One region of the Bradyrhizobium sp. UFLA03-84 genome, then DNA from elsewhere that is predicted to be linked to it. Evidence: riboswitches for the same ligand, from Rfam matches in the RefSeq annotation. Region 1 holds a riboswitch; the other holds the start of a gene.
What was found. A riboswitch is a leader RNA that binds a small molecule or an ion and turns the genes downstream of it on or off. The one in region 1 is predicted to bind ZMP and ZTP.
Positions count from the first base shown of each region.

Region 1 (15,353 bases):
GCCCTGACCGTTGCCTTGGCCGTCCCGGCCCTTAGCCCGGCTGCCGCGGCCGACCTATCGGCTACTCCGCGCCACCACCGGCATCACCACCGCCACGCCTATTGGGGCCTGCCCTACCATATCAGCTATCTGCACAATTACGGCCCGGGCCCGGCGGCCGGCAGCTTCGCCTATTACGACGGCCCGTCGACCAACAAGTGCTACCAGAGCTCAGCGGCCTATATCGGCCAGGATCACCGCCGGCATCCCTGCTTCTGAAGGCTTGCGGGCAATGGCCGGCGCTCGGCGCGGACACCGCCCGGTGCCGCGCGAGGCTGCTGGCCCTGTCCGCCCAAGTCTGATAATCGACCCCCGCGGCGCTCGTAGCTCAGCTGGATAGAGCATCGGATTTCGATTCCGAGGGTCGGGAGTTCGAATCTCTCCGAGCGCGCCACTATCCCTGCCCCGCACGGGTGCCGCAGGTGCCAGGACTATCGCACCGGTTCAGTTGAACCGGTTACAGCGCCCGAGGTCGACGTCGATTTCGGCTTCGTTCTGCCGCAACTCGATCGCGTCGCCGCGACGGGGCGCAGAGACACCGGCGGCCGTCCGCCCCGTGACCGCAACGATCATGCACACATCGGGCTCTAGCTTGAAACCCGACGCTGTGGATTGCAGGCGGAGAGACATGCTTCCACATCCGTCAGGGAATCTTGAGGTCTCCAAAAAAGGCGTGGGTTCTCGAAAGCCCGTAAACCGGGGTAGACGGACGTCACAGAAGAACCGTCGGTGCCAGGACTAGGCCTCGTTCAGATCCCCGTTCATGATGATGTCGCGCTCCTGAAGCCCAGTTCCCTGAGAACACCGGCGCAATAGCCGTGCGTTGCCGATCATTCTGCAAGACCGATCGACGCGAGCCGCACGTCGCGTCCGAAATTGGAGTTGCGGCGATAACGCTATCCGGACCTTCAAGGTTCGGACGGTAGGTGTGACCTTCATGGGAGGTAAGCACCGTGGGACGTAGCGCTTCAAGAACGACCACCCAGGTTGGCCGCGGGAGCCGGACGCGAATTCTCCGCAGTTGCGGCACTCCAGCGTCCGCGGCGCGATCGATGTCGCCAAGCTCGTCTGATGCGCCGAGCCACCGACTTGTCCGCAGCATCTTCGCGCATCAGCCAGACCGATTGGAGTTGCCTGGTTTCCGACCTCGACCGGCGAGTTGGAACCAGACCAATTGGTGCGCCCGCTCGACGTGCGTTCTTAACGATCCGTCGGTTTGGGCTTTCCTTCCTATTGACGCAGTCGGGAGCCAAGGTGATAGGCTACCGGCATTTCAAGGCGGCCATTTTGAATGCGCGATTTGTTGGGATTGAACCAGCTTTTGCTGGCGTTTTTGATCTTCGTGCCTTTCGAGCGACTGTTCGCTGCGAGGCCTCAGAAGATTTTCAGGCGTGGCCTGCTGACTGATATGGCCTTCCTGCTCATCAACACGTGGCTGGTGATGGCCGGCGTGATCGCCATCGTGACGGTGGCCATTCTGGTCAACCGGTCGGTGCTGCCTGCGGCTTTGACGCAGGCGGTCGGCGATCTTCCTTACCTCGTCCAGGTGCCCATCGTGATCCTGATCGCGGACCTCGGCATCTACTGGACACACCGCATCCTGCACATCGTACCCGCCATGTGGCAGATCCATTCGGTTCATCATGCGGTCGAGGACCTGGACTGGCTCGCTGCGATTCACCAGCACCCGCTCGACGTGCTCTTCATGAAGGTCGGCGCGCTGTTTCCGCTTTACGCGCTCGGCTTCTCCACCGAAGCGATCGCGACTTACCTGGCCGTCTACTTCTGGCAGACATGGCTGGTTCATGCCAATGTGCGCCTGAACTACGGACCGCTGCGCTACATCCTGGTGTCGCCGGAATTTCACCACTGGCACCACAGCAGCGAGGCCGAAGCCAGGGACAAGAACTTCGCCGGGTTCATCTCGTTCTATGATGTGCTGTTCGGGAGCGTCTACCTGCCGAAGGCGAAGAAGGCGACGACGTTCGGCATCGATCATCCAATGCCCACCAGATATCTGGCGCTGCTCGCCTACCCGTTCATTGCGTGGGCCTCGAAGCGGCGGAGCAACAATTCCTCGGCCGTGCAACATCAGCTGTCAAATAACGGCGCGCCCGCGCAGCCGCGCCAAAGCGCACCGCTGAGCTAGCCCCGCATTCCCCTCTCGCCAAACCAGCGCCGGCAGGCGCGGCTGAAGCTCGTCGCATCGGTATAGCCGAGCGCGGCCGCCATCTCGTCGCGCGAGCGCGTGCCATCCGCGAGCATGGTCCGCGCGCGCTCGCGCAGCACGCCGTCGAGCAGCGGCCGGAATGCGCAGCCCGCCTCGGCCAGCCGCCGCACCAGCGTCCGCCGCGAGGTGCCGACCAGGCGCGCGGCTTCCTCTTCGCCGAGGCGATGCGGCAGCCGTGCCGCGATCAGGCTTTCGACCATCCGCGCCAGCGCCGCAGTATCTGAACGCGGCTTCTCGACCGCCTCGAGGGCTTCGATCGCCTTGGCGTGCAATTCCGGATCGGCAAACGGCGACGGCCGCGCGCACAGAGCGTTCGGTACATCGAAGACGAAGGCGGCCGCGTTGAACTTCACGGCGCAGGAATAGTGCTGTGCCAGCCGCTCTGCGCCTTCGGGCGGCGGCCAGGGAAATTGCAACGTCGCCTGTCCGATCGCATCCTCGAGCAGCTGCACATAGGTTGCGTGGATATTGAGACTGACGGCCAGCGCCACAGCGCGCCACAACGCGCCTTCCATGGGCACCGCGGGTGCGATCTCAATCTGGGCCGAGCGCGCGACCTTGCGCAACCGGTTGCGGATGAAGGGCGCGCGGGTCGATCCGAAGCGCGCGCCGATATTCATCGCATCCGCGATGGTCGGCGCCGTCCTGGTCGCGACATCGAGCGCTCCTTGCAGTGATGTCGACCAGACCGCCGCGGCCGACAACGGCCACAGCTCGCCATGGGCACGGGTGATGTTGGCGGCCAACATCACCAGCGCAGAGACCGGCATCTGGGCGCCCGGTTGCTCGAGCAGGTCCTGGTCGACGCCGGTGCCCTCGAGCAGCTCGTCGCGCTCGCCCCGCGTCTTGCCGAACGCCCGCACCAGCGCCCGCGCATAGCTCGCGGACACCGGCACACGAAGCGTGTCCGCCTCCGATCCCTGCATGGCGTTGGCGCCCTCCCGCGCGTGCGTCCAGCCGAATGGTTTGGCGCAAAATGCCACAAAATTGGCCTATTGGGAACTGGCGGCGCAGGCCCGCCTCGCGGCATCCTCAGCACAACAACGGCGAATGCCGCCTCGAAAGAGCAGCTGGAGGGAATGCGATGATCTTCACGGGCACCAATGCCGCTGGCGAAACCGTCACCTACAAGGACGGCAAGCGCTATCTGTGGATGCTCTCGTTCATCCCGCCGCTGATCCCGCTGCTGTCCTATTGGCTGTTCCTGCGGACGCATAATCCGCTGGTGACGCTGATCCCCTTCGTCTTCATCTTCATCCTGATCCCGCTGCTCGACGTCCTGATCGGCGAAGACACCCACAATCCGCCGGCGGAGGTGGTCGCGGCGATGGAGGCCGATCCGTATTACCTGCGACTAGCGCGCATCACCGTGGTGTTTCCCTGGATCAACTACGTCGCGCTGATCGCCTTCTTCGGCACGCAAGAGCTGCCATGGTGGTCCTACCTCGCCCTGCTGCTCGGCGTCGGCACCATCAATGGCGGCGCGCTGCTGATCGGGCACGAGCTCGGCCACAAGCCTGATCGGCTCAACATCTTCTTCGGCATGCTCGCCAATTGCGCGGTGGGTTACGCCCATTTCCGTGTCGAGCACAATCGCGGCCACCACACCTGGGTCGCAACGCCGGAGGATCCCGCCTCCGCCCGCTTCGGTGAATCGATCTATGCGTTCGCAACGCGCGAACTGCCGGGCGCCTTCAAGCGCGGCTGGCGCAACGAGGCCGAGCGGCTGACCCGTCGCGGCGAGCCGGTCTGGTCGGTCAACAACGAGATCCTGCAGGGCTTTGCGCTGACGCTCGTCGTCGCCGCCATCCTGATTGCGCTGTTCGGCTGGAAGGTCGCGCCGTTCATCGTCGCGCACCATTTCCTCGGTTGGTACGCGCTGACCCAGGCCAACTATGTCGAGCACTACGGCCTGTTGCGCGAAAAGCTGCCGAACGGCCGCTACCAAGCGGTCGAGCCGCGCCACTCCTGGAACACCAACCACATCGTCTCGAACCTGATGACGTTCCATCTGCAGCGTCACTCGGATCACCACGCCAACCCGATGCGCCCCTACCAGTCGCTACGTGATTTCGACGACATCCCGCGGCTGCCGAACGGCTACACCGGCATGTTCGGCCTTGCCGCGATCCCGCCACTCTGGTTCCGCGTGATGGACCCGAAGACACTGGCCTGGGCTGGCGGCGACAAGAGCAGGCTGAACCTGGGCGAGCGGCCGCACACCGAGCCCGGCATTGCAACGTCGTAGCTGGCATCGCCCGGCTTCCGGGCAGGCGGCGGCGGTCCTTACGCGGACCGCCGCTTCATCGCGCCGATGCCGAGGAATGCTCCGTTGACGGACGGATACTGGCTGGTGAACTCGAACGTGTCGAAGCCTGGCGCTTCGAATTGCTTCAGCGCCGTCCAGAGCAGCGTCGTATCCGGGCAAGCCTGGGAATGGATGTCATGATGCACGATGATCCTGGCGTGCGAGCGCACCAGCAAATGATCCAGCATCGCGCCGCGCAGGCTGTGATCCCCGTCGATGAAGACGAAATCGGGCTTCAGCTGCTCGACATGCGCCGCGACCAGCGGTGAGGTTGAAAAGTCCTGCACGTAGATCGGCTCGATGCCACCCTGCTGCTGCAGCAGATCGAAATAGGTCGAGATGAACGGCGTTGGCGCGATCGGATCGAGCGCGATCACGGTCTTGAGGTCGGCACCGCTGGTCCTGAGCCACTCCGTCACCAGAATGAACATGCCGCCCCAACGGCAGCCGATTTCCATGTAGGAGGCAATGCCGGACGCGTTGCGCGCAAGCCAGGCCAGATACGGCGCGAGCTGGTTCGGATACTGCCAGAGGTGAAGACCTCTGCCGAAATACGGCGCAAGCTCCGGCGGCTGCTCACGCAACAGCTCGTCGTTAAGGCCCAGCGTAGGGATGAACTCCCGTTCGAGGAATTCCACGTCCAGACGTTGAGCCGGGGTCAGTGCTGCGATGATGCCGATCGCCTCGCGGACAAACGGCGCAAGATCGGCGAAACGCTGGTACCGGTCGGCTGGAGCAAACTGGGCGGTGAGCATCGGCGCAATCACACGTACGGCTGGAGTGAGACGCGGAGACCCAGGTCGTCGCGCCTCCGATGATTGAACGGATAGGACATCCGTCTCGGGCGCAAAATCTTGCAATTGGCCTCAAATAGTTCCGCTGTCACGAACCGTTGCCGCGCTGCCTTCACCCACTCGGGATCTTGGCCCGCACCGCCTCCACGCCGGCATCGGTGACGCGATAGCGCCGCCCCAGCTCCGGGACGATCCAGCCCTTGTCGATCATTCCGGCAATGGTGCTCGGGCCGACGCCCGCAGGAAACGAGCGGCGGTTTCGAATCGCGTCGATCGCTACTCTTTCGAGATGGGTGGCGACATGCGACGGGCGCGCGCGAAATGCCTTGGCCATGATGAGGACCGACAGGACCTCGGCGCGCCGCCGCACCGCCGAAGCGCTGCGGGTCAGTTCGTTGCTGATCTCGAGAGCGTTCTTGCCGGCCCTGGCGAGTTCTCTGAGCTTCTCGTCCTCGTCAGAGCTCCAGCGCCGCACGATTCCCATCTGCCCCTCACCGCCTGGATACCCATCTCGAACGATGCATACGCAGGCGGAGCTGATTTGCCATGTGACTTTCGGCACCTCTTGAGGTGACGTTGGAGACTGTCGCCATCAAGAGGGCCGATCGTCGATCGTTGTCTCACTTAGTGTTTGCTGGGTTCAAGTGTGATGAGCACGCCGGTCGGCTCGGGCTCGTGCGGCCGCAGCGAGGTCAGCTCCGGATCGCTCCATTCGGCAAGGCTCACCACCTCGCCGGTCTGTCCCGGCATGTCGGAGCTCTGCGCGGGTTCGAGGACCTTCAGTCCGCTGGTGTCGACGAAGAATGTGTGCTCGCCAAACACGCTGTTCAGTTGCGCCACCGCCGGATGATCGTCCGGAAGCACCTGGGCGTTCAGTTGCGTCATGGTCTGTTTGACTTGCGTGGAATTAAGCTTCATCCGCTGCTCCTTGTCGTTGGTTCCGGCCGTCGTCCTTGACAGGTTTTCCTTGGCTGGTTCCTCCCCGCCCGCACCCCTCGCCGGGGGCTTCAAGGTCTCGAACCGATCAGGCAACGAAACGTTCCGCACGCGCGACGCATTGACCGCCCGCGCGCGGGGTTCCACATCCATCGCTGTGTGAAGTAGCGGCGTGACGCCACGCGCGCCCGCTCATGATGAGGCGGAAGGCTTCTTCCTGGCGAGCCCTTCCAGATGCACGCGGCGCGCAGCGGACTTGCGCACGCGCTGCCTGGTGCGACAGGCGCGACAGCGCACGGCCTTGGTGAACACGTCGCCCTTCGCGGTCTCGTACCACCATTTCTGCTGTAGCGGCGTCCAGACCTCGGCAACGCCGCAATCCTTGCAGACGAAAGGCTCCGGCCGATAGGTTCCGCGTTCGACGAAATCCGGAATCGAATAGCTGTTCGAGGGCGCGAGCTGGCTGGTCACCACCGGAACCTCGTCTCGCGCCAGCGCAATCTTGTAGTCACGCAGGCGCTGGCGCTCGGCCGCGCGTTGCGCCAGCGTGTGACGCCACTCATCGGCCTTGCGCTGCTTGGCCTCGATCCCGCCACGCGTCTGCTTGCTGCGTTTCACGTCGGCACCATCCGCCCTGCACCACATCGGCGAACTTGCTGCGCGGCCTTATCAAGGACGACGTCATTGATGCGCTGCAGTTCCGCCGCAGGCCCGCCATACTAGCCGCGGCATTGCGCTAGGACCAGATCGACGACCAACGGTCCGCGCTGAGCCTATGTCCGCGCCTGCTCCACGGGGCGCATGTGGATCAGCGCATCGAGCACGAGGACGAGCACGGGACGCTGCTCGTCATTGACGAGCTCGGTCTTGAAGATCACGACCGCGTCGCGCCGCTCCGGCCTGATCGTGATCCTCTGGATCTGGGATTGGCCCGTCAGCGTGGCGCCCGGGCGGACCGGAGCCGGCAGGCGGATCTCGAAGCTCCGCCCCACGATGCCCGCTACCTTGCTCCAGATCGCCTCCACGACGAGCCGCTGATAGATCGCGATGGTGTTGAAACCGCTTGCGATCAGGCCGCCGAACGGGCCCACCGCAGCGGCCACGGGATCGGTATGGATCGGCACCGGATCATACTTCCCGGCGAACTCCAGAATCTCCGCCTCGCCGATTGTGTAGGTCCCGAGCTTGAATGTCTGGCCCTCGGTGAGATCTTCTGCATAGAGCATCGCGCGCCTCCGTCTGTCGCATGACGATAGCCGAACGCTGCGGGCTTTCCATTACCTCCGAGGTCATGATCTTCGCGCACGGGCGCGAGCGACCTCCGCCGCTCGCGCCTAGCCCTCAGCGTTCTGCGCTATTGCAGCCGGGCCGTCCTCGCCTTGGCGGCTTTCACGGTGTTCTCCATCAGGCAGGCGATCGTCATCGGCCCGACGCCGCGCGGCACCGGCGTGATCGCGCCCGCGACCTGCACCGCCTCGTCGAACGAGACGTCGCCGCATACCGCGTAGCCGCCGTCCGGCTTCGCGACGCGCGTGGTGCCGACGTCGATCACGATCGCCTGCGGCTTGATCCAGTCGCCGCGCACGAGGCCAGCCTTGCCCACCGCGCTGACCAGGATGTCGGCCTGCCGGCAGATGCTGCTGATGCCGCGGGTGTGGATGTGGGTCTGCGTCACCGTCGCGTGCTCCTGCAGCAGCAGCGCGGCCATCGGCTTGCCGACGATGTTGGAGCTGCCGATCACCACGGCATGCGCACCGGTGAGATCCGGCCGGATCGACTTGATCAGCCTGAGACAACCGAGCGGCGTGCACGGCACCAGCGCATCGTCGCCGTGAAACAGCCGGCCGGCGTTGAGGGCATGCAGGCCGTCGACATCCTTGGCTGGATCGACCGCGGCCATCACCCGCAGGGCGTCGATATGCGCCGGCAACGGCAACTGGATCAGGATGCCGTCGACATCGTTGCGGGCATTGAGCGCCGCGATCCTGGCAAGCAGGTCGGCCTCACCGGCATCGTCCGGCAGGCGTTCGACCTCGCCGCGCAGGCCGAGCCGCTCGGCCATCCTGACCTTGCTCTGCACATAGATCTGGCTCGCCGGGTCACAGCCAACCAGCACGACCGCAAGTCCCGGCGCGCGAGGCAGCCGGTGGAGTTCACTCGCAACCTTGTCGATGACAATTTGGGCATGTGCATGCCCATCAAGAATGTTCGCCGTCATGGCACCTCCGTTCGAAGCGGTGCCCAGGCGCGCGGCGTTCAGTCTCTGCGCTCCCCGATGGTGGTCCATCCAAGCGCCAGTCGCGCAGATGGCGCCGTGATAGCCGCCCGGCCTGGCAAAGGCAAATCACGCTTCGTTTGCAGTCGGACCGGCGACGAACTGACCTTCTTTTGCCGGTGGATCGGTGCCGGGCGGGTCATCTCTGGGGGTAGGATTCGGGCAGAACTTGCGATAAGCCTCGGCACTTGCCGGGCTTTTCCGATCCCCGGCGCCATCCTTCCGGTCATCACGCCATTTCGGACATTTTCAACATGAGACATATCATCCTCGCGCTGGCGCTCCTCTGCCCGGCTGCCGCGCTTGCCCAAGGCACCACTCCGGCCCCGGCCCCCGCCGACAAGCCGGCGGCGACCTCGCAGCCGATGGTCGGCGACAAGCCGCTGGTCCAGGTCGGCAAGAAGTCGGCGGCCAAGAAGGGCGAAAAGGCCGCAGCGCCCGGCAAGCCGCAATCGGTCGCGCAGAAGCTCCAGGCCTGTCAGGACATCGACGACGCCACCAAGGAGCGGCTGATGTGCTACGACGAGATCTTCAAGCCGCAGCCCAAGCCGAAGGCCGCCCCCGCCAAGGGCGTCAACGAATGCCGGTTCGTGAAGGAAGAGGACGAACGGCTGACCTGCTACAACGGCTTCGCCGACAAGATTCCGCGCCTGCCGCGCTAACCGGCGTGAACGGCCCGGACGGCCGTCTGCGTCCGGTTGCCGCCCGATCTCGCGGACATGAAAATGCCGCCGCAAGCATCTGCGGCGGCGTATCGGTTGCCGGCTACGGCGCGACCCTGCCTACCAGGTGCCGAAACCGCCGAAGAAGCCCATGCGCGGCTGCTGCTGTGCGACCCGGTAGGGCTGATACATGCCGGGCTGGGCCAGCCGCATCGGCTGCTGGGGATGCGCATGGTAACGCGCAACCTTGTGCTTTTTCGGTGCCTGCGGCTGGGCCTGCAGCGGCTGGTCGGCCGGCTTGGCGTCGGCCACGATCGCGCCCTTGCGCGCGTCAGCCTTCTCCGGCGGAATGAACTGGGCGAAGGTGTCACGAACGCGGGCCTGCGCCGAGGCATCGCTGGCGGCCGCCGGGGTCGCCGCGGCAACCGCGTTGACCTGCGCCGGAACGATGGTCGGCAGGTTGGTATCATAGACCACCCGCTCCGGCAGTTTCTGGGTCGACCTGATCCGGACCATGGTCTTGTCGACGCCCGGCGATGAGATGGTCTGGCTTTGGCCAGGAACCACCGCCTCCTGCGGCACGATAGCGTTGACGACGAAGAGCAGCGCGAGCAGCACGCCACCAACGAACAGGAAATAACGCGCCACAGGCATCTTGGTAGCTCCCCCCGCGCCACCGGCGCGGTTCATCTCTGCGCGACGACAACAGTCATCGCGCGGGCGAATTCATCGTCTGCGCACGATCACCCGGACAGACGCCATCCCGCGCTTCCGGGTCGTTCTCTAACGGTCGGCTTATTAGTTAGTTCCTGCCTGGCCGTTACGGTTCACCCGGCAAGTCAATTCCCGCTCACTTTTTCGAGATGCAGGTTTCAGGCGCGGCTGGCGGTCACGACAGAGCATTTCGCCTTGTTTGCGTTAACGTTTACGAAGCCGATGAGCATCTGCGAATAGGTCTTGCGGCTCTTCATGGCGATGGTGTCCGGAATCAGGCGCTTGCGCTCGGTCATCGGGCTGCCGTCGCGGCGGATGAAGGCGCAGGCGATCTCGATGTCCTTGACCGCAAAATCATTGGCGTTGCGCAGCGTCAGGGTGACCAGCACCTTGGATCCCAGCCCGCCGCGGCGCCACGATTGCGAGGCGATCCGCACCCGGTCCAGCGGCGATCGTTCGGCGCCCGAGCCGGCCTGTCTGGCCTCCTCGGCCGGCTGCTGGGCGGTGGCGACGCCGACCGTGGCCGGCTCATCGGCCGGTGCGGCAAGCGCTTCCCTTGCGGCCTGGGCGGGCTGCGCCCCGGTCGGCACATCCTGCGCGGTGCGGATGGCGGCCGATGGGACCGGCCAGGTATCCTGATCTCCGGCGTCGCTCGGCTCGGGGAGCATGAACCAGGCGGCGATCCCGGCGATTGCGATCAACGACAGCAGCAGGCTGGCGTAGAAGCCGCCGTCTCCGAGACGTCCGGCGGCAACCTTTCGAAACGACGCCAAGCCGATCCGCATCGTCGTGCCCTCACCCTCGACGCCCGACCGTGCCGCCCCATCGCCGCATACGGCATGCAGGACGGCCGCAGGTCGAGCGGCCACGCAAGAACAATCGCAGTCGGCCGAAATGGTTTCATTCCGGGACGACAATCTTGCGACGCGCAGCACGGGATGGCATCGAAGCCGGCCGATCGCTAGATTGCGCCGCCCGAACGCGGGTGCCGCGCACCGCGGCGCGCGAGAACAACAAGGAGATCGCAATGCCCGTCGTCGTCACCTGGGACCACGTCCATCTGCGCAGTCCCGATCCCGAGGCCACCGCGACCTGGCTGCGCGACATTCTCGGCGGCGAGATCATCCGCGGTCCCGGCCGCATCGACGTCCAGCTCGGCGGCGCCAAGGTCTTCATCGCGGAAGTGACACAAGGCGACGGCGTCCACGCTCCGCCGGTGACGCCCTATCAGGGGCTCGATCATTTCGGGCTGACCGTGAAGGACATCGACGCGGCAGCAGCCGAGATCAGAGCCAAGGGGGTCGAGTTCACCAAGGAGCCGACCACGATCCGCCCGGGCGTGCGGATCTGCTTCATCCGCGGCCCGCAGGGCATCTCGATCGAGCTGCTCGAGCGCGACAAGAAGTACGCGTGAGCGACGACTGCCGCGCTACGTCATGCTGCCAGGCATGAAGCAGCGGATCGTCACGCCCATGTAGCTCTTGATCGGCCAGACCATCGCGCGGCCGGCCCGGTTGGGTTCGGTGACCACCGCCTCGTCGGGCACGTCGATCCACGTCCCGTCGAGGCGCACGCGATAGTGCCCGTCTTTCGATTCCCAATCGACATCGCTGACCGCACTGCCGTCGGCATCCGAGCAGCACGGCCCCTTGCCGCTGCGCAGACCGTCGAACCATTCCTTCAGCGGCGAATTGGCGTAGCGGCCGTCTGGATCGCGCGCCAGCGCAAGCTGCGCAGCGGTGACCGATACAAGCGCGACCAGACCAAGCGGCAGAAACACTTTCATCCGGCCGCGGCGACGGCCAACCAAGGTTCCGGGATCGTCATTCCGGCCTGCCAAGCGGCCGCCAGCTTCCAACCTGTCTGTCATGTATGTTGCTCCAGCACTCACCGGCCAGTGCAACCAGAGCTATGCATTTCGCGGGCCAGTTCGATTCGCGCGCACGGTCCGCTGTCATCGCGCCGTCACACCGACTGGCAGGAACCGAGGGTTCACGGTCACTCCGGACACCCCCCGGAATCAACCTGCCGCATTGCACGAGGTTGCTCGCTTTGGCATAAAAAACCAATCCGGATTGCTGCGGGCGCGGCAGCCGGACCATGGGACGTTATGAAGAACGGGCTGTATTCAATCCACGTCACCCTGCTTGACGGACGCGTCGGCAAGGGCAGCGGAGTGATTCTCTTCCGCGACGGGCAAATTCTCGGCGGCGATGCCTATCTCTATTACACCGGCAGCTACACGGTGAAGGGTGACGCGTTCAAGGGCGAGGTCCTGGTGCAACGCCACACCACGCCACGCGACACCGACAACCCGCTGTTCGGCGGGCCCGCGCCGGTCGGTATCGGCGTCTCCGGCACCTTCACCGACACCCGCGGCACCATGAGCGGAACCGCGCTGGTCGGCAAGGCGAGCCTGATCTTCAGCGCCACCCTGCACAAGCTCGCGGATATCAATTAGCGGTTTGGGAGTTTTCTGACCTGTCATCCCAGCGACAAAGGCAAAGCCTTTGCGCGGGGATGACGGGGATCGTGCGCGACTGTAGCTGCTTTCCCTATCCCTCACGTCGCGCCGTGCGCGTCGACGTAGAGCGCGTAGATCGAATGGCATGACGCCATGTACAGGCGGTTGTTCTTCGGCCCGCCGAAAGTCAGGTTCTCGCAGCGCTCCGGCAGGCGGATGAAGCCGAGCGGCTTGCCCTGCGGGCTGAACACCATCACGCCGTCGAGATCCTCGGGCCTGCCCTTGAGCTGATAGACCTTGCGGCCGTTGACATCCGTCGGCTCCGACTGCAGGGCGCCGTTGCTGCCCCAGCCGCACCACAGATTGCCGTCGCGATCGACGCGGAAGCCGTCGAGCGATCCCTGGTCGGCGGCGTCGATCAGCTTGCTCTTGTTGCCGACAGTGCCGTCGGCGTTGACGTCGTAACTCCAGATGCTGCGGTTCGGCGTGCCCTTCCACTCGACCACGTAGAGCTTCTTCTCGTCCGGCGAGAACGCGAGCCCGTTCGGATTGACCAGATCGGTGATGACGGCCGTCAGCTTGCCGTTGGTGCCGATCCGGAACACGTTGGTGTTGTCCTGCTCGCGCTTGGCCTTGAAGCCCTCCCACTCGCCGGCGATGCCGAACACCGGATCGGTGAACCAGATCGTGTCGTCGGACTTCACCACGATGTCGTTCGGCGCATTGAGGCGCTTGCCCTCGAAACTGTCGGCCAGCACTGTGATCTTGCCGTTCTCCTCGGTCCGCGTGATCCGCCGCGTCACCGAGTGCTCGCAGGTCACGAGCCGGCCCTGGCGGTCGCGGGTGTTGCCGTTGGCGAAATTGGCGGGGCTGCGGAAGACGGTGAGACTGCCGTCCTTCTCGCTGTACTTCATGATGCGGTTGTTGGGGATGTCGCTGAACAGGAGATAGCCGCCATCGGGGAAATAGGCGGGCCCTTCCGCCCAGCGCAGGCCGGTCGCGACCTGCTCCAGCGTAGAGCTGTAGAGCCGATACTTGGCAAAGCTCGGGTCGAGGATTTCAACGGCCGGATCCGGATAGCGCTGATTGGGCTTGAACGGGAACGACTGCGCCATGGCACGGCCGGCCGCAGCACTCGCCACGCCTGCGCCAATGCCGGCTACCAGATTGCGCCGTGAAATCATGTCTTCCTCCCCTGCTCAGACCGCCCGTTGATCCCAGGGTCGGCTGAGCGAGCCGTAGGTGCGTTGTCGCACACGGTCCAATGCCGTTCGGGCATTGATCGATGCCAATCGAATATGGATTGTCGCGCGCGCCTCCACGGTCCCGCATCCACTGCCCAACCCGTCATCCTGAGGCGCGAGCCTCTCCGGCGAGCCTCGAAGGATGACGGGTTGGGCAGCGTGACTTCACTACTCCGCGGCCTGCTCCAGCGGCGCGACGCGCGGCAGGATCATCTGGATGCGCGTGCCGTTGCCCGGTGCGGAATCCAGCGAGAGCCGGCCGCCGAGGCGCGTGGTGACGATGCTGTAGACGATGTGCAGCCCGAGCCCGGTGCCGCCCTGGTCGCGCCGCGTCGTGAAGAACGGATCGAAGGCGCGGCGGCGAACGTCGAGGCTCATGCCGCAGCCATTGTCGGCGAAGATCACCTCGACATAGTCGTTGCCGGAGGCGTGGACCTGGATCTCGACCTCGCCGGCCTTGCCGTCCGGGAACGCATGCGCGACCGCATTGAGGAACAAATTGGTCAGCACCTGGCCGTACGGTCCCGGATAGGAATTCATGATGAGGTTCGGCTCGCAATCGACGTTGAGCATCAGATTGTGCTTGCGCAGGCCGGGCCGCAGGCTCATCACCACCTGCTCGGTGAGATCGCCGAGATCGAAGGTGCGCTGGTCGGAATAGTTGCGGTCGGCGGCGACCTGCTTGAACGACTGGATCAGCTCCGCGGCGCGGTTCAGATTGGCGACGAGCTGCGAGGAGGCGTCCCGCGCCGTGTTCAGGAAATCGTTCAGGCTGGAGCGGCGCAGATCGCCGCGCTCGACCTGGGCGCCGAAATTCGCGGTCTTGCGCTCCAGCGCGGAAGCGACGGTGAGGCTGATGCCGACGGGATTGTTGACCTCGTGGGCGACGCCGGCCACCAGGCGGCCGAGTGCGGCGAGCTTCTCTGCCTCGATCAGCGAGTTCTGGGTTTCCCGCAGATTGCGCAGCGCGGCCTCGGCGGAATCCCTCGCCTTGCGCATCTCCTGCTCCGACCGTTTGCGATCGCCGATGTCGAGCGCCACTGTCACGATGTTCTCGATGTCGCCCTGCGCATCGAGGATCGGCAGCTTGTTGACCAGCCATTGCCGCATGTTGCCGGCTGCGTCCTTGTACTCTTCCTCATAGAAGCCGAGCTCGCGCCGCACCGACAGCACGCGCTTGTCGTTCTCGTCGGTCTTGGCGGCGCCATAGCGCTGCATCAGCTCGGCGGTGGTCCGGCCGATCGCGTCCTGCGGCTCGACGCCGAAGATGCCCGCCATGTAGCGGTTCATCAGCACATAGCGCAGATTGCGCTCCTTGACGTTGATGACGGCGGGCACCGTGTCGATCACCATCTGCAACATGCGACGGCCTTCGGCAACGGCATCTTCGGCGCGCTTCTGGTCGGTGATATCGCGCACCGTGCCCTCGTAGCGGACCACCTCACCTTCGTCGTTGCGCACAACGGTCGCGGAATCCGACAGCCACAGTACGGTGCCGTCCCGCGAGCGCACCTGGTACTCGTAGTCACGCACTGTGCCGTCGCGCAGCATCAACTGCTGGTACTGCTCCCGCGCCGCCGGATCGACATAGACGGTGGAGGCGATGTCGCCGATGCCATTGATCAGATCCTGCGGCGTGGCATAGCCCATCATGCGCGCCAGCGCCGGATTGGCGTTGAGCAGCGTG
Region 1 is NZ_NSJY01000016.1:308,996-324,348, forward strand. It holds gene CK489_RS31450 (hypothetical protein) at 1-258, shown strand, start outside; tRNA gene CK489_RS31455 (tRNA-Arg) at 357-433, shown strand; gene CK489_RS31460 (hypothetical protein) at 484-669, opposite strand; gene CK489_RS31465 (sterol desaturase family protein) at 1,331-2,188, shown strand; gene CK489_RS31470 (helix-turn-helix domain-containing protein) at 2,185-3,195, opposite strand; gene CK489_RS31475 (alkane 1-monooxygenase) at 3,354-4,517, shown strand; gene CK489_RS31480 (hypothetical protein) at 4,556-5,332, opposite strand; gene CK489_RS31485 (SANT/Myb-like DNA-binding domain-containing protein) at 5,484-5,855, opposite strand; gene CK489_RS31490 (hypothetical protein) at 5,996-6,289, opposite strand; gene CK489_RS31495 (zinc-ribbon domain containing protein) at 6,500-6,925, opposite strand; gene CK489_RS31500 (MaoC/PaaZ C-terminal domain-containing protein) at 7,081-7,533, opposite strand; gene CK489_RS31505 (bifunctional 5,10-methylenetetrahydrofolate dehydrogenase/5,10-methenyltetrahydrofolate cyclohydrolase) at 7,662-8,525, opposite strand; ZMP/ZTP riboswitch at 8,540-8,619, opposite strand; gene CK489_RS31510 (hypothetical protein) at 8,837-9,244, shown strand; gene CK489_RS31515 (hypothetical protein) at 9,365-9,898, opposite strand; gene CK489_RS31520 (hypothetical protein) at 10,117-10,893, opposite strand; gene CK489_RS31525 (VOC family protein) at 10,986-11,372, shown strand; gene CK489_RS31530 (hypothetical protein) at 11,388-11,744, opposite strand; gene CK489_RS31535 (GrlR family regulatory protein) at 12,069-12,419, shown strand; gene CK489_RS31540 (SMP-30/gluconolactonase/LRE family protein) at 12,521-13,606, opposite strand; gene CK489_RS31545 (PAS domain S-box protein) at 13,835-15,353, opposite strand, start outside.

Region 2 (15,353 bases), on a different contig from region 1:
AGACGGCGCCTGCGCTACGCAATGTCGGAGACGCCCATCTGGCGGCCTGCCATCACACTGATGCCGTGATGGCGCTGCCGCCGGTGGTCGCCGAAGCCGGTTAGTCTTTTGGGTGAGGTTGACCTAGGCTGATCAAAGAGCACGTCCGGGGAGCAGACCAATGTTGAGGAAATTGTGCGTCATCGCGGCGGCTGCCGCACTCGTGGCAGCGCCGCTGCCGAGCCTCGCGCAGGGCAAGAAGGACAGCGTCGTGATGGGCATGACGCTGGAGCCGCCGGGGCTCGATCCGACCAACGCGGCAGCGGCGGCGATCGCCGAAGTCACGCTCTATAACGTGTACGAGACGCTGACCAAGATCAACGAGGACGGCTCGGTGTCGCCGTTGCTGGCCGAGAGCTGGCAGGCGACAGCGGATCTCAAGACCTATACGTTCAAGCTCCGCAAGGGCGTCAAATTCCACAATGGCGAGCCGTTCGATTCCGCCGCGGTGAAGTTCTCGTTCGACCGCGCCGCGGCGCCGACCTCGACCAACAAGGACAAGAGCCTGTACCAGGCTTTCGCATCGGTGACGGCGCCCGACCCGGAGACCGTCGTCGTCGCGTTGAAATATTCCGAGCCGAACCTGCCGTTCCTGCTCGGCCAGGCGTCGGGCTCGATCGTCGAGCCGAAGAGCGCGCCGACCGATGCGACGCAGCCGGTCGGCACCGGTCCCTACACGCTCGGCAGCTGGGCCAAGGGTTCGTCGATCACGCTGGTGAAATGGCCTGACTATCGCAACGCCGCCGCGATCAAGCTCGCCAAGGTGACGATCCGCTTCATCGGCGATCCCGCGGCGCAGGTCGCGGCGCTGCTGTCGGGTGACGTCGATGCCTTTCCGCGGGTCGGTGCGGCGCGCAGCCTCGCGCAGTTCAAGGCCGATCCGCGCTTCAGCGTCCTGATCGGCGGCTCCAAGGCCAAGACCATCGTCGGCATCAACGAGCGCAAGAAGCCGCTCGACGATGTCCGGGTGCGCCGCGCCGTCCTGGCCGCGATCGACCGCAAGGCGATGATCGACGGTGCGGTCGACGGCTTCGGCACGCCGATCGGCAGCTTCTACACCCCGGGCTCGCTCGGCTATGTCGATACCACCGGCATCAATCCCTACGATCCGGAACTCGCCAAGAAGCTGCTGGCGGAAGCCGGCGTCAAGACGCCGCTCGAGCTTAGCCTCAGGCTGCCGCCGCCCGCCTATGCGCGGCAGGGCGGCGAGATCCTTGCAGCGCAACTTGCCAAGGTCGGCATCATTGCCAAGATCGAGAACGTGGAATGGGCGCAGTGGCTGTCGCAGGTCTTCACCGGCCCGCACAATTACGACCTCACCATCGTCTCGCATGTCGAGCCGTTCGATCTCGTGAAGCTGACCGAGCCGGATTACTATCTCGGCTACAAGTCCGAGGCGTTCAACGCGCTCTATCAGCAGATCATGGCGACGCCGGACTCGGCCGGCCGCGCCAAACTGCTCGGCGATGCGCAGCGGATGCTGGCGACCGATGCGGTGGCCGGCTTCCTGTTTCAGCCGCAATGGATCACGATCGCCAGCAAGAAGCTGAAGGGCGTGTGGAAGGAAGTCCCGCAGTTCGAGAACGATTTCTCGGCCTGGTCCTGGGAGTAGGCAATCGCGCCGGCGAGAGCGATGGGCTCAGCCGGCGCGTCCTCGCCCGATGCCCCCGCTTGACGCGCAGTCTCATTTTGCGTGCTGCGCTTGCGAAGGCGAATGCCCCGGGCCAAGCGCCCATGCACCGCAAGTGACCGATATCGCTTGAGTTGGTGCTTGCCCGACATCGAGCGTTTCGTCCCCGCGAACGCATGCTGTTCCGGCTTCGCATTGAGCGCATCGATTGTCTTTGTGAAGGACAGCGCTAACATGGAACCCGTCCATCGATACCAGTCGTTGTTTTCCTGATTATCTATTGCAGCGCAACCGGATCTCGTAACGAGTGCGCTCGCCATGGCGGCCGGGCCTCGAAGGCGAAGTAGCAACCACCATCCCTAATATTCCAACCAAGAAATAACGGGGGAAATCATGCATGTGAAAGGGCTTGCGGCATTCGCCGCAGCGGTCGGCGTTGGCCTGTTGTCCGGCGCCGCCACCGCGCAGGAAGTCAAGCAGGAGAAGCAGTCGGCTCTCGGCAACGCCAATGTTCCGCCGGTGACCCAGGAGCAGCTCAACGCCGCCGACAAGAACGCCAAGGACTTCCTGCTCACCAACGGCAATTACGCCCAGACCCGGTTTTATCCGGGCAAGCAGATCAGCCGCGACAATGTGAAGAACCTGCACGTCGCCTGGATCTTCCAGACCGACGTCAAGGAGTCGCTCGAGACATCGCCGATCGTCGTCGACGGCGTGATGTATGTCACGACGTCGTTCAGCCATGTCTATGCGCTCGACGCCAAGACCGGCCAGCAGCTCTGGCACTACGCCCACAAGATGGGCCCGATCACGGTCTATTGCTGCGGTCCCAACAATCGCGGCGTCCAGGTGCTCGGCGACCGGGTCTACCTGGCGACGCTGGACTCCAAGCTGATGGCGCTCAACGCCAAGACCGGCGAGGTGGTGTGGACCACCAACATCGCCGATCCCGAGCTCGGTTACAGCGAGACGATGGCGCCGACCGTGGTCAAGGACAAGGTGCTGATCGGCACCAATGGCGGCGAATACGGCATCCGCGGCTTCGTGCGCGCCTATGACGCCAAGACCGGCAAGCAGCTCTGGAATTTCAACACCATCCCGGACAGCTCGGTCGGCGTCTGGGCGACCAAGGACGCTACCGGCCGCGACATGCATCGCAACATCCAGGCCGAGAAGGACATGCTCGCCAAGATCGGCGATCCCTATGCCAAGCTCGGCGGCGGCGTGTGGCAGAACCCCTCGGTCGATCTCGCGACCAACCGGATCTATTTCGTGGTCGGCAACCCGTCGCCCGACCTCGACGGCTCCAACCGGCCCGGCGACAACCTCTACACCAACTCGCTGGTCTCGCTCGATCTCGACACCGGCAAGTATGTCTGCCACTTCCAGTACATCGCCCATGACGTGTGGGACCTCGACGCGGTCAGCCCGACCGTGCTGGTCAACGTCAAGGACAAGGACGGCAAGACAATTCCCGGCGTCATCCACGCCGGCAAGACCGGGCACATCTATGTGCACGATCGCAAGGACTGCAGCCTGATCCGCTTCTCCGAGGCGATGGTGCCGCAGGAGAACATGTGGGTGCTGCCGACCAAGGAAGGCGCGCGCATGCTGCCCGGCGCCAATGGCGGCGTCGAATGGTCGCCGATCGCGACCGACCCGGGACAGGAGCTGGCCTACGCCATCAACCTGCACCAGCCGATGACCTACCACGTCGAGAGCTCGGCCTATCCGAACGGCAAGCTGTGGCTGGGCGGCGCCTTCAAGGTGATCCCGGGCGAGAAGCAGTCGGGCAACATCACGGCGGTGAACTACAACACCGGCAAGATCAAGTGGCAGGTCAAGACGCCCGAGCCGATGATCGGCGGCATTCTCGCCACGGCCGGCGGCCTGGTGTTCACCGGCGAAGGCAACGGCAAGTTCGCGGCCTACAATTCGTCGAGCGGCAAGGAGCTGTGGAGCTTCCGCGCCGGCGCCGGCGTCAACGCGCCGCCGTCGAGCTACATGGTCGGCGGCAAGCAGTATGTCGTGGTCGGCGCCGGTGGCAACACCCAGCTCGACTACAAGCGCGGCAACAACATCATCGCGTTCACGCTCGACTGAGCGAGCGGCAAACAATGGTGGGGAAGCGGGACCTGTTCGGTCCCGCTTCTGTTTCTTCGGATGAAAACCCAACGGCGTCATTGCGAGCGAAGCGAAGCAATCCATCGTGCCGCGTAAGCGGAGCCATGGATTGCTTCGTCGCTTCAGCGCAAAATTGCTCTGCAATTTTGTCGCGAGCTCCTCGCAATGACGGAAGACATGACGGTTCGGAATCAACTCATGTTCGGTAAACTGATGATTGGCGCAACCGCGCTGTTGCTGATGGCAGCCCAGGCCAGCGCGGAGACGATCGAGGACAAGGTCGCGGTCTGTGCCGGTTGCCACGGCGCCGACGGCAAGCCGGTCGACAAGACCATTCCGACGATATGGGGCCAGCAGGCCGGCTATCTCTACATCCAGCTTCGCGACTTCAAGCGCGGCGATCGCAAGAGCGAGATCATGCAGCCGATCGCGACCCAGTTCGAGCGCGACGACATGCTGGCGATCGCGGAATATTTCTCGCAGAAGCCATGGCCCGATCTCGGCCAGCCGCGCGCGCCCAAGGATGTCGCGGCGAAGGCGGTCGCAGCCAGCGCATCGGTCGGCTGCCCGGCCTGCCATCTCGATCGCTTCCAGGGCGACGGCACGGTGCCGCGGCTCGCCGGGATGGGACGCGACTACCTCGCGAAAACCATCGCCGATTTCCGCAGCCGCGCGCGCGGCAACAATCCCGGCATGTCCGACCTGATGCTGGCGACGTCGCCCGACGACCTCGCCGCGCTGGTGGACTATCTGGCGGGGCTATAGCGGCGGGCAGGTTGGCCTCAAGCGAGCGCAGCGCTGTCGCATACCCGCTCTTGGCGGCCGAGGTCGGGCGCCAGCGCTCGACCTCGTTACGTACGTCCGCGCGCCGAAGTTGCGGTTGCCGGCGTAGAGCCGATCAGTTCGGTCGAGACCTGCACACCACGCCTGGAACAGGAAAGGCTCGGCACATCTCGATGCACTCCGATCTGAGATGCGCGAGGACCGCGTCGTCTCCGTTCGCCTGCAGAGCCCCCGCAATGAACTCGCCGATACGGCGCATTTCGGAATCTCCCATGCCACGCGTGGTCGCTGCCGGTGTCCCAAGGCGGATACCGCTTGGCCTGAGCGGCGGACGCGGATCGTCTGGAATAATTTGCTTGTTTGTGGTGATGGCGATGGCATCGAGCACGTCCTCGGCTGCTCGCCCGTCCAGTCCGACGGATGCTACCGTGTCGACGACCATCATGTGATTGTCCGTCCCGTCCGTGACCAGCTTCATCCCGCGGTCCATCAGCGCGCCGGCAAGAACCTTCGCGTTGCGCAGAACCTGCAGCGCGTAAACCCTGAAATCCGAGGTCGCCGCCTTCTTGAGCGTCACGGCAGTCCCGGCCACGACGTTCATGTGAGGTCCGCCCTGCAACCCGGGGAAAACGGAAGCATCGATCCGACCGGCATTTTCCTTCCGGCACAGGATGATCCCGCCGCGGGGGCCGCGCAGTGTCTTGTGGGATGTCGTCGTCATGACGTCGAAGCCGGCATCAAGCGGATTGCGCATGACATTCGCGGCAATCAATCCGCCATAGTGGCTCACGTCAGCCATCGTGATCGCGCCAACTTCGTCGGCGATATTCTTGAACGCCGCATAATCCAGGTCGCGCGGATAGGAGCTGTAGCCGCACAACACCATCTTCGGACGTGCTTCCCGCGCGATCGCGCGCAATTCGTCGAAATCTATCGCGCCGTTTGACGGTGCCGTCTTGTAGCGAATGAAGTTGAACAAACGCCCCATGTGGGACACCGGCGCGCCGTGGGTGAGATGACCGCCGTGGGACAGGTCCATGGCGAGAATGGTGTCGCCGGGCTGCAATAGGCCGAGATAGACGGCCTGATTCATCGGTGATCCGGAAAGCGGCTGAACGTTGGCGTGCTCGGCACGAAAAAGCGAGCAGGCCCGCTGGCGTGCGAGGTTCTCGACATCGTCCGTATACTGCTGGCCGCCGTAATATCTGCGTCCAGGATATCCCTCGGAGTATTTATTGGTGAAGACCGATCCGAGCAGCTCAAGCACCTCCGGGTAGGTGTAATTCTCGGACGGAATCAGTTCAACGCCGTCCTGTTGACGGCGCTCTTCCCCCACAAGGGCAGCGGCGATCTCTTGATCGTTGATCGACAGTTCGTTGCGAAACGAAGGCATGATCGGGCTCCTCAACACGCTGTTTTGCCAGCAGATTGGTTGCCCAGGCGATCGGCGTCGGAACCCTTCGCGCTTCCCCGTGGTCGATTCCACGTTAGCTCGCCAGTCGCGCGATAGGACGAATGAGCACAGAGACTCTTCGCAAAGGGGAATCTAGCCGACCTGCGGACCTTCCGCAACCAACGAGTCCATCGCCTCATGCTTCAGCGCGGCGTCAGCTCATCGCGTAGCGCCGACAGGATAGTGAGATCGGCTGCGTGCTTGCCCGCCTTGTCGGCCAGCGCGGCGTCGGCGCCGTGCGCGAGCAGCGCTTTCGCAATTGCAGGATGGTTGCCTTCGGCGGCGATCATCAGCGCCGTGCGTCCGCGCGCATCGCGCTCGTCGACCCTGGCGCCGGCGTCCAGGAGATACGAGACGACCTCGAGCGCCTGCGCTTCCGGCACGGTCTCGTCCGGTCCGGCGGCCCACATTAGGAGCGTGAGGTCGTTGGCGTAGCGCGCATTGACGTCGATATTGCGCGCGAGCAGCTGCTTGACGATGCCGAGCTGGCCGCCGGCCGCCGCATACACGACCGGCGGCTTGCCGGTGTCGTCGGCCTTGCCGCCGTCGGCGCCGTGCGCCAGCAGCATGCGCACCACCATGTCCCGGCCGGCATAGGCCGCGGCCGCGACCGGCGAGGCGCCGCTGCGCCCGGTGAGATTGACGTCGGCGCCGCGATCGATCAGCCGCTGCACGATCGCGGCATGGCCGCGCTCGGCGGCGAAGTAGAGCGCGGTCGATCCCGCGAGGTTGCGCGCGTCGACCGGCGCGCCGCGCGCCAGCAGCAGGTCGACCATGTCGAGATGGCCGGAGCGGGCGGCGTGGCTCAGCGGCCGTGCGCCAAGCCGGTCGCGCGCGTCCACCGAGGCGCCGCCGTCGAGCAGCGCGGTGGCAAGGTTGATGCAATCGGCATCGGCGGCGGCGAACAGCGCCAGCGAGATCTCAACCGCGCTGAGCTGCGCCTTGTCGGTCTCGTATTTGCGGGTCTGCTCGCGGCACCGGGCCGGGTCGGCCGCACCAAAGCCGGCATGGACGTGGCCGGCGAGAAACAGTGCGGCAAGGGCGATGCGGCGATACAAGGCGTGTCCTCCGGATGGCCTGCGGAGCGCATTGCCATCCGGAGCGAGCGTCGCATGATCCTTGGTTGCTGCCAAGCCGCGCAGCGACGCCAAGCCGCGCAGCGATGTTGTGCCGCGCGGCGTTGCTCTGCCGCGCTAACCGCTCTGCCCGGCGCTTGCATTCGCAACGGCGCGCGCGACATTGGCGATCACCTCGTTGCACTTCTCCATCGGCGCGCTTGCCCCGGTCAGGTAGACCGTCACCACGATCGGCTTGCGGCCGGGCGGCCAGAACACCCCGATATCGTTATAGGTGCCACGCTCGCCGGTGCCGGTCTTGTCGCCGACCCGCCAGTCCCGCGGCACGCCGGCGCGCAACCTCGCGTCGCCGGTCTTGTTGGCGACCATCCAGTCCACCAGCTTCTGGCGCGAGGCGGCCTGCAGAGCATCGCCGAGCATCACGCGCTGCAGGTTCTTCAGCATCGTCACCGGGCTCGTGGTGTCGCGCGGATCGCCGGGCACGGCCTCGTTCAGCTCCACCTCCCAGCGGTCGAGCCGGCTGACATTGTCGCCAATGGTGCGGAAGAAGCTGGTCAAGCCGGCAGGCCCGCCGATCTCACGCAGCAGCAGGTTGGCCGCGGTATTGTCGCTGAGCGTGACCGCGGCCTCGCAGAGTTCGGCCAGTGTCATGCCCGACCCGACGTGTTGCTTGGCGACGGGCGCGTAGGCCAAGATATCCTTGGCCTCGACCTGCATCCGTTGATCAAGGCTGGATTCGCCGTGATCGACCCGGTGCAGCACGGCGGCTGATAGCATCGCCTTGAAGGTGCTGCACATCGGGAACCGCTCGTCACCGCGCCGGCTCGCGCGCAATCCCGTCTCCATGTCGAGCGCGGCGACGCCGAGCCGGCCGCTGGTCGCCAGCTCGATGCGTGCAAATTCCTCCTGCAGCCGTTGCGCCGGCTGGCCCGGTGCCGCCGCTGCACTTTGCCGCAACAGGGTCCAGGAGGCCGCAAGGCCCAGTGCGCGCAATCCCAATGTCCGTCTCGTCAGCATGTCCCGTCTCCGTTGGCGGCGCGAACCTGCCGAACGGCGTGACGGCGCACAAACGATCATTTATACAACGAGGCATGAGAAAAACTTGGTCATGACGCTATGCGCCGGCACCTCCCGCTGAATGCGCTGCGCGCCTTCGAGGCCTCGGCGCGGCTCTTGAGCTTCACCCGCGCGGGGATGGAGCTGCGCGTGACGCAGACCGCGATCAGCCATCAGGTCAAGCAGCTCGAGGATCTCTTGGGTGCGAGCCTGTTCCGCCGCTTGCCGCGCGGGCTGGTGCTCACCGACGAGGGGTTGGCGCTGTTGCCGGTGCTGTCGGACACGTTCGACCGGATCGGCGCTGCGATCGACCGCATCGAGGCCAAGGGCACGCGCGAGGTCGTCACTGTCGGCTGCGTGACGACGTTCGCGACCGGATGGCTGCTGCAACGGATCGACCGCTTCAAGCGCGCGCATCCCTATATCGACCTGCGCCTGCTCACCAACAACAACCGCGTCGACATCGCGGGCGACGGGCTCGATCTCGCGCTGCGCTTCGGCGACGGCTCGTGGCACGGCACCGAGGCGATCCACCTGTTGTCGGCGCCGCTGTCGCCGGTGTGCTGTCCCGGCGCGGCGAGCCGGCTGCGCAAGCCGTCCGATCTCGCGCAGGAATTCTTGCTGCGCTCCTACCGCGCCGAGGAATGGCCGCTGTGGTTTGCGGTGGCCGGCGCGCCGTGTCCGAAAATCCAGGGGCCGATCTTCGACAGTTCGGTTGGCATGGCCGAGGCCGCTGCGCGCGGCGTCGGCGTCGGGCTGGTGCCGATCGCGATGTTTGAAAACGAGCTGGCCTCAGGCCGGCTCAAGCGGCCGTTCGCGGCCGAGGTGCCGGCGGGGTCGTATTGGCTGACCTGGCTGAAGTCGCGCGAGGTGACGCCCGGCATGCGCGCCTTCCGCGACTGGCTGCTCGACACGCTGCGCGCGGAAGTGAATGAGAGCGAGAACGGCGCATCGGCTCCGCGGCCAAGGGCGAAGGCCAAGCGCAAGCCGGTAAAGTCCGCATCGAAGAAGCGCCATCGCTAGCGGATGTGGCGCAAGCCCGGCGAGCGATGCTGACGTTTTCGGAATATTAGAAATCTATCCCTGATTTGCCCGACGTGTCAAGCCGCCCGCGGTCGGACGCCGGGCGCCTTTGCATGGGGTTGTTTTCGATATTTTGGTCCCGTCATCCCCGCGCAAAGGCTTCGCCTTTGTCGCTGGAGGTGCGAGCCCTGCGGCGCACTTGCGCCGCTTGGCGAGCCTCGAAGGATGCACGGCCACCAGCGGGGCCGTCGACCCTTCGAGGGCCGCTGAAGAAGCGGCCACCTCAGGGTGACGGTGGGGGAGTAGGTGCGCTTATGCCAGATGGCACGCCACAAAGTGACCGTTGCTGCCTTCGCGCAATTCCGGCGCGGCCTGGCGGCAGCGCTCTTCGGCAATCGGGCAGCGGGTGTGGAAGTGGCAGCCCTTCGGCGGATTCATCGGGCTCGGCACGTCGCCCTTCAGGCGGATGCGGTCGCGCTTCGCCTTGGGATCGGCCACCGGCACCGCCGAGAGCAGCGCCTTGGTGTAGGGATGCTGCGGGTTGCGGTAGAGGTCGCTCGCCTTGGCGAGCTCGACGATGCGGCCGAGATACATCACCGCGACGCGGTCCGAGATGTGCTCGACCACGGAGAGATCGTGGGCCACGAACAGATAGGTCAGGTTCAGCTCGGCCTGCAGGTCCTCGAGCAGGTTGATGACCTGGGCCTGGATCGAGACGTCGAGCGCCGAGACCGGCTCGTCACACACGATCAGCTTCGGCTCCAAGGTAAGCGCGCGGGCGATCGCGATGCGCTGCCGCTGGCCACCGGAGAATTCATGCGGATAGCGGCGCATGTGCTCGGCCTTCAGCCCGACCTTGACCAGGAGGCTCGCGACGCGGTCCTCGCGCTCGCTGGCCGAGGCCACGAGGTTATGGATGATGAAGGGCTCGGCGAGGATCGCGCCGACCGTCATGCGCGGGTTGAGCGAGGCGAACGGATCCTGGAACACCAGCTGCATGTTGCGACGCATGGCGCGCAGATCGCCGCCGCCGAGGCCCGTCACGCTCTGGCCGTCGAACACGATCTCGCCCGAGGTCGGCTCGATCAGCCGCAGCACGCAGCGGCCGGTGGTCGACTTGCCGCAGCCGGATTCGCCGACCAGTCCCAGCGTCTCGCCGCGGTTGACCGCAAACGACACGCCGTCGACCGCATAGACCTGACCGACCTCGCGCGACAGCAGGCCGCCGAGCACCGGAAAGTGCTTTTTCAAATTGCTGACGCGCAGCAGCGGCTCGCTCATGACGCGTCTCCGAGGTGGCAGGCCATGCGATGGCCGGGTGCGATCTCGCGCAGGCGCGGCTCCTGTTCGGTGCAGATGCTCATGGCGTGCTTGCAGCGGGGCGCAAACCGGCAGCCCGGCGGCGGGTTGATCAGGATCGGCACCGAGCCGCCGATCGCCTCCAGCCGCGTCTTGTGCTCGGCGTCGAGATCGATGCGCGGGATCGAGCGGATCAGGCCCTGGGTATAGGGATGGCGCGGATTGCCGAACAACTCGTCGACCGGCGCTTCCTCAACCACCTTGCCGGCATACATCACGACGACGCGCTGCGCAGTCTCCGCGACCACGCCCATCGCGTGCGTGATCAGCATCACCGCCATGCCGAAGCGTTCCTTCATGTCCTGAAGCAGGTCGAGGATCTGCGCCTGGATGGTGACGTCGAGCGCGGTGGTCGGCTCGTCCGCGATCACGAGCTTGGGCCGGCAGGCCAGCGCCATCGCGATCATTACGCGCTGGCGCATGCCGCCGGAGAACTGGTGCGGATAGTGATGCACGCGGCCCGCGGCGTTGGGGATCTGCACCAGCTTCAGCATCTCGATGGTGCGCTCGAGCGCCTGCTTCTTGGTCACCGCCTCGTGGCGGCGCAGGCTCTCGGCGATCTGCTCGCCGATCGTCAGCACCGGATTGAGCGAGGTCATCGGCTCCTGGAAGATGAAGCCGATCTCCTTGGCCCTGATATCGTCGAGCTCGCGGCTCGACAGCGGCACCAGGTCGCGGCCCTCGAACATGATCTCGCCTTCGACGATCTTGCCCGGCGGCATCGCGATCAGCTTGAGGATCGACATCGCGGTAACGGTCTTGCCGCAACCGGATTCGCCGACCACGCACAGCGTCTCGCCCCGGTTGATCGAGATATCGACGCCATCGACTGCCTGCAACACGCCGGCGTCGGTGCTGAAATGGGTCTTCAGGCCCTTGATGTCGAGCAGCGCCATCAGATCACCTTGCGGGCGTCGAGCGCGTCGCGCAGCCCGTCGCCGATGAAGTTGATGGCGACCACCGCGATGAAGATCGCGCCGCCGGGAAACAGCGCCCAATGCGGACCGATGTCGAGAAAGTCCTTGGCGTCATACAGGATGCGGCCCCAGGTGGGGGTGTCAGGTGGAAAGCCGAGGCCCAGGAACGACAGCGTCGATTCGGCGATGATCGCCGCGGCGACGTCGATCGTGCCGGCGATGATCACGGGTCCCAGCGCATTGGGCAGGATGTGGCGCACCACCTGGCGCACCGGGCTCGCGCCGAGCGCGCGCGCGGCCTCGACGAATTCCTTCTCGCGGAGCGAGAGGAACTGGGCGCGCACCAGCCGCGCCACCGGCATCCAGCGCAAGCCGCCGATAACGAGCACGATCAGGATGAAGATGCCGCCCTCGGGGCCGAACATCGCCTTCAGCCCGTCGCGGAACAGGTAGATCAGCATCAGCAGCAGCGGCAGTTGCGGCAGCGACAGGAACAGGTCGGTCAGCCACATCAGCGCATAGCCGAGCGCGCCGCGCGACATGCCGGCGAGCGCGCCGATCAGCGTGCCGACGAATACCGAGACCAGCATCGCGGCGAGGCCGACCGCGAGCGAGATGCGGCCGCCATAGATCATGCGGGCGAGCAGGTCCTGGCCGAGATCGTCGGTGCCGAACGGATGCGCCAGCGAGGGGCCTTGCAGACCCGCCACCACGTCGATGTCGCTGATCGAGACGCGCCAGATGAACGGGCCGATCACGACGGCCGCGATCAGCAGCAGCAGCAGCACGGCGCTGATGACCGCCGGCCTGTGCCGGCGGTAGCGCCGCCAGGTTTCGCGCCAGGGCGAATAATCGCGCCGTTCAGCGGAAGGAGATGCGAGGGTCAAGCCAGCCATAGAGGACATCTGCGATCAGGTTGAACAGCACCACGAGACACGCGAAGACGAAGGTCACGGCCATCACGACCGGCGTATCGTTGGCGAGGATGGAGGAAATCAGCAGCGAGCCGATGCCGGGAATCCGGAATATCTGCTCGGTGACGATGGCGCCGCCGAACACGGCGGGCATCTGCAGTGCGATCAGCGTGACCACCGGGATCATGGCGTTGCGCATCACATGCTTGACGATCACCTTGGCCTGCCCGAGGCCCTTGGCGCGCGCGGTGGTGACATAGTCGAGCCGGATCACGTCGAGCATTGCCGAGCGCACGAAGCGAGTCATCGAGGCCGCCTGGAACAGGCCGAGCACCATCACCGGCATGATGGCCTGCCGGATCATCTCCAGCAGCCAGGGGATGCCGCTTCCCGGCACGCTGGTGTAGACGAAGGGCAGCCAGTCCAGCTTCACCGAGAATACCAGGATGAACAGGATGCCGGTGAAGAAGGTCGGCAGCGAGAAGCCGATGAAGGCGAAGGTGTTGGCGAGCTGGTCGAACAGCGAATAGGGCCGGGTGGCGGCATAGACGCCGACCGGGATCGCGATCAGGAGCGCCAGCAGCTGCGACGAGCCGACTACGTAAAGCGTGGTCGGCAGCCGCTGCAGGATCAGCGTGTCGACATCGACCCTGCTGACGAACGAGAAGCCCCAATCGCCGTGGGCCATCGCCGTGATCCAGTGCAGATAACGCAGATAGATCGGGTCATCGAGGCCGAACTTGGCGCGCAGTGCAGCCTGCACCTCGGGCGGCACGTTCGGATTGGTCGCGAGCTCGCTGAACGGATCGCCCGGCGCGAGCGCCAGCACGACGAACAGGACAACCGAAATCCCGAGCAGGCTCGGGATCGCGATCATCAGACGGCGCAGGATATATTGACTCATGAACGGATCATCTGACTTACGCTTGTACCTTGAGCACGATTGATTTCGTTTTCCGCCGAAAGCCGGGCCTCACCTCGCCCCGTGTGCGGGGAGAGGCCGGAATTCAAGCCAACGGGTCGACGTGAAGCGCTGCCCGATGACAGGCTCCACTTGAAGTCCGGGTGAGGGGGCTCTCCGCGAACTCACCATTCGGCGCGCTCGCGGATAGAGCCCCTCACGGCTCAGCTTTCACGATACCAGTCTTGCAGATTGTCGGTTTGGTTGGCCCAGCCCGAGAGCGCTGGCCGCAGCGTGTTGGAGGAGGCCTCCACCGCGAGCCGATGCATCACGGGGATCATCACATTGTCCTGCCACATCAGGTCATTGCCCTTGATGTAGAGGTCGGCCCGCTTGATCGGATCGGTTTCGGTATCGGCCGCGTCGATCGCGGCATCGAATTCCTTGTTGGCCCAGCGCGGGAAGTTCGGCCCCTGCCACTTGTTCTCCTTGGTGGCGATGTTGCGCGAGTGGTAGCGGCGCATGTGCAGAGCGGGATCGGGCTGGGTCATCGGGATCTGGAACATCTCGATGTCGGCGTAGAAGTGGGCGTAGGTGTCGGGGTTGGCGACGTCCGAGGAGAAAAACACCGAAGCCACCACCGATTTCAGCTCGACATCGATGCCGGCCTTTTGGCAGGCCTGCTTGACGATCGCCTGGGTCTTCTGCCGCGGCCCGTTGATCGAGGTCTGGTACAACAGCTTGAGCTTCTTGCCGTCCTTCTCGCGGATGCCGTCGGAGCCCGGCTTCCAGCCCGCCTGCTCGAGCAGCGCGCTCGCCTTCTCGACCGAGAACTCCCACTTGGTGTTCTTGGAGACGAACTCCTCGGGGCCGTTGAGATAGTTGGCGGTGGTGCGGCCGGCACGGCCGTAGATCGCCTTCTTGACGGAGTCGCGGTCGACCAGCAGCGCCAACGCCTGGCGCACGCGGGGATCGGACAGGATCGGATGCTTGGTCTTGATCGACGAGCGCTCGCCATCGACTTCGGTGTTGGGGTCGGTGAAGTTGATCGCAATGAACTCGATGTCGCCGCCGACTGCGAACAGGGCCTTGCCCTTGCCGCCCTTTTCGAGCCGCAGCAGCACTTCGTCTTCGACCTGGATATTCCAGGCGAAATCATATTCGCCGGTCTGGATCACCGCGCGCGCGGCCGAGACGGCATCGCCGCCACCCTTCATCTCGATCGTGTCGAAGAATGGACGGTGGGCCATATGGTAGTCGGGGTTGATCTCGCCGCGGATCAGATCGCCCGGCTTGAACTCGACGAACTTATACGGGCCGGTGCCGACGGGTTTCAGATTGTTGGGTGCCTCGCGGGACTTGCCGCCCTTGTAATCCGCGAACAGATGCTTCGGGATGATGCAGCCATAGGCCCCGACAAAGGCATTGGCCCAGAACGGCGTCGGCTTCTTGAAATTGATGCGGACCGTGAGGTCGTCGATCTTTTCGACGGTCAGGCCGCTGTAGGTCTCAATCGAGACGGCGGCGGTCGCAGGGTCGCTGGCATATTCCCAGTTGAACACCAGATCGTCGGCCGTCACCGGCTTGCCGTCGTGCCATTTGACGCCCGGTTTGAGTTTCCAGGTCACCGTCTTGGCGTCGGCGGAAAGTCCGCCATTCTGGATCGACGGGATCTCGGCGGCGAGGATCGGGTTGAGATGACCGTCGACGTCCCAGCTTGCCAGCGGCTCGTAGAAGATGCGCGAGCCGTCCTGGTCCTTGGTGCCGGTGGCGAAATGCGGATTGAGCAGGGTCGGGCCCTGCCACCACAACAGCTTCAGCGGACCGCCGCCGCCGCGCTTGGTCGGCTTGTAGGGGTTGGGGCTCTGCGCCATCGCGACGCCGCCGATCGCCAGAATCTGGTTGGCCATCGGCGCGGTGAGGCCGACGGCAATCATTCGCTTGACGAAGGCCCGGCGGTCCATCCGTCCGTCCTTCACGTCGTCGATCATGCCTCGCAGATTATTGTCGAACATAGTCCCCTCGGTCCGGCTCACGTGTGTTTGCGGCGGGCCTTGGAACCGGCCGCCGTTCTGGCG
Region 2 is NZ_NSJY01000013.1:364,605-379,957, forward strand. It holds gene CK489_RS15835 (ABC transporter ATP-binding protein) at 1-104, shown strand, start outside; gene CK489_RS15840 (ABC transporter substrate-binding protein) at 161-1,651, shown strand; gene CK489_RS15845 (pyrroloquinoline quinone-dependent dehydrogenase) at 2,063-3,772, shown strand; gene CK489_RS15850 (c-type cytochrome) at 3,992-4,558, shown strand; gene glyA (serine hydroxymethyltransferase) at 4,692-5,969, opposite strand; ZMP/ZTP riboswitch at 6,004-6,089, opposite strand; gene CK489_RS15860 (ankyrin repeat domain-containing protein) at 6,173-7,087, opposite strand; gene bla (class A beta-lactamase) at 7,223-8,122, opposite strand; gene CK489_RS15870 (LysR family transcriptional regulator) at 8,222-9,184, shown strand; gene CK489_RS15875 (ABC transporter ATP-binding protein) at 9,497-10,465, opposite strand; gene CK489_RS15880 (ABC transporter ATP-binding protein) at 10,462-11,442, opposite strand; gene CK489_RS15885 (ABC transporter permease) at 11,439-12,356, opposite strand; gene CK489_RS15890 (ABC transporter permease) at 12,322-13,278, opposite strand; gene CK489_RS15895 (peptide ABC transporter substrate-binding protein) at 13,500-15,290, opposite strand.
Region 2: another riboswitch for ZMP and ZTP. It lies ahead of glyA (serine hydroxymethyltransferase); the one in region 1 lies ahead of CK489_RS31505 (bifunctional 5,10-methylenetetrahydrofolate dehydrogenase/5,10-methenyltetrahydrofolate cyclohydrolase).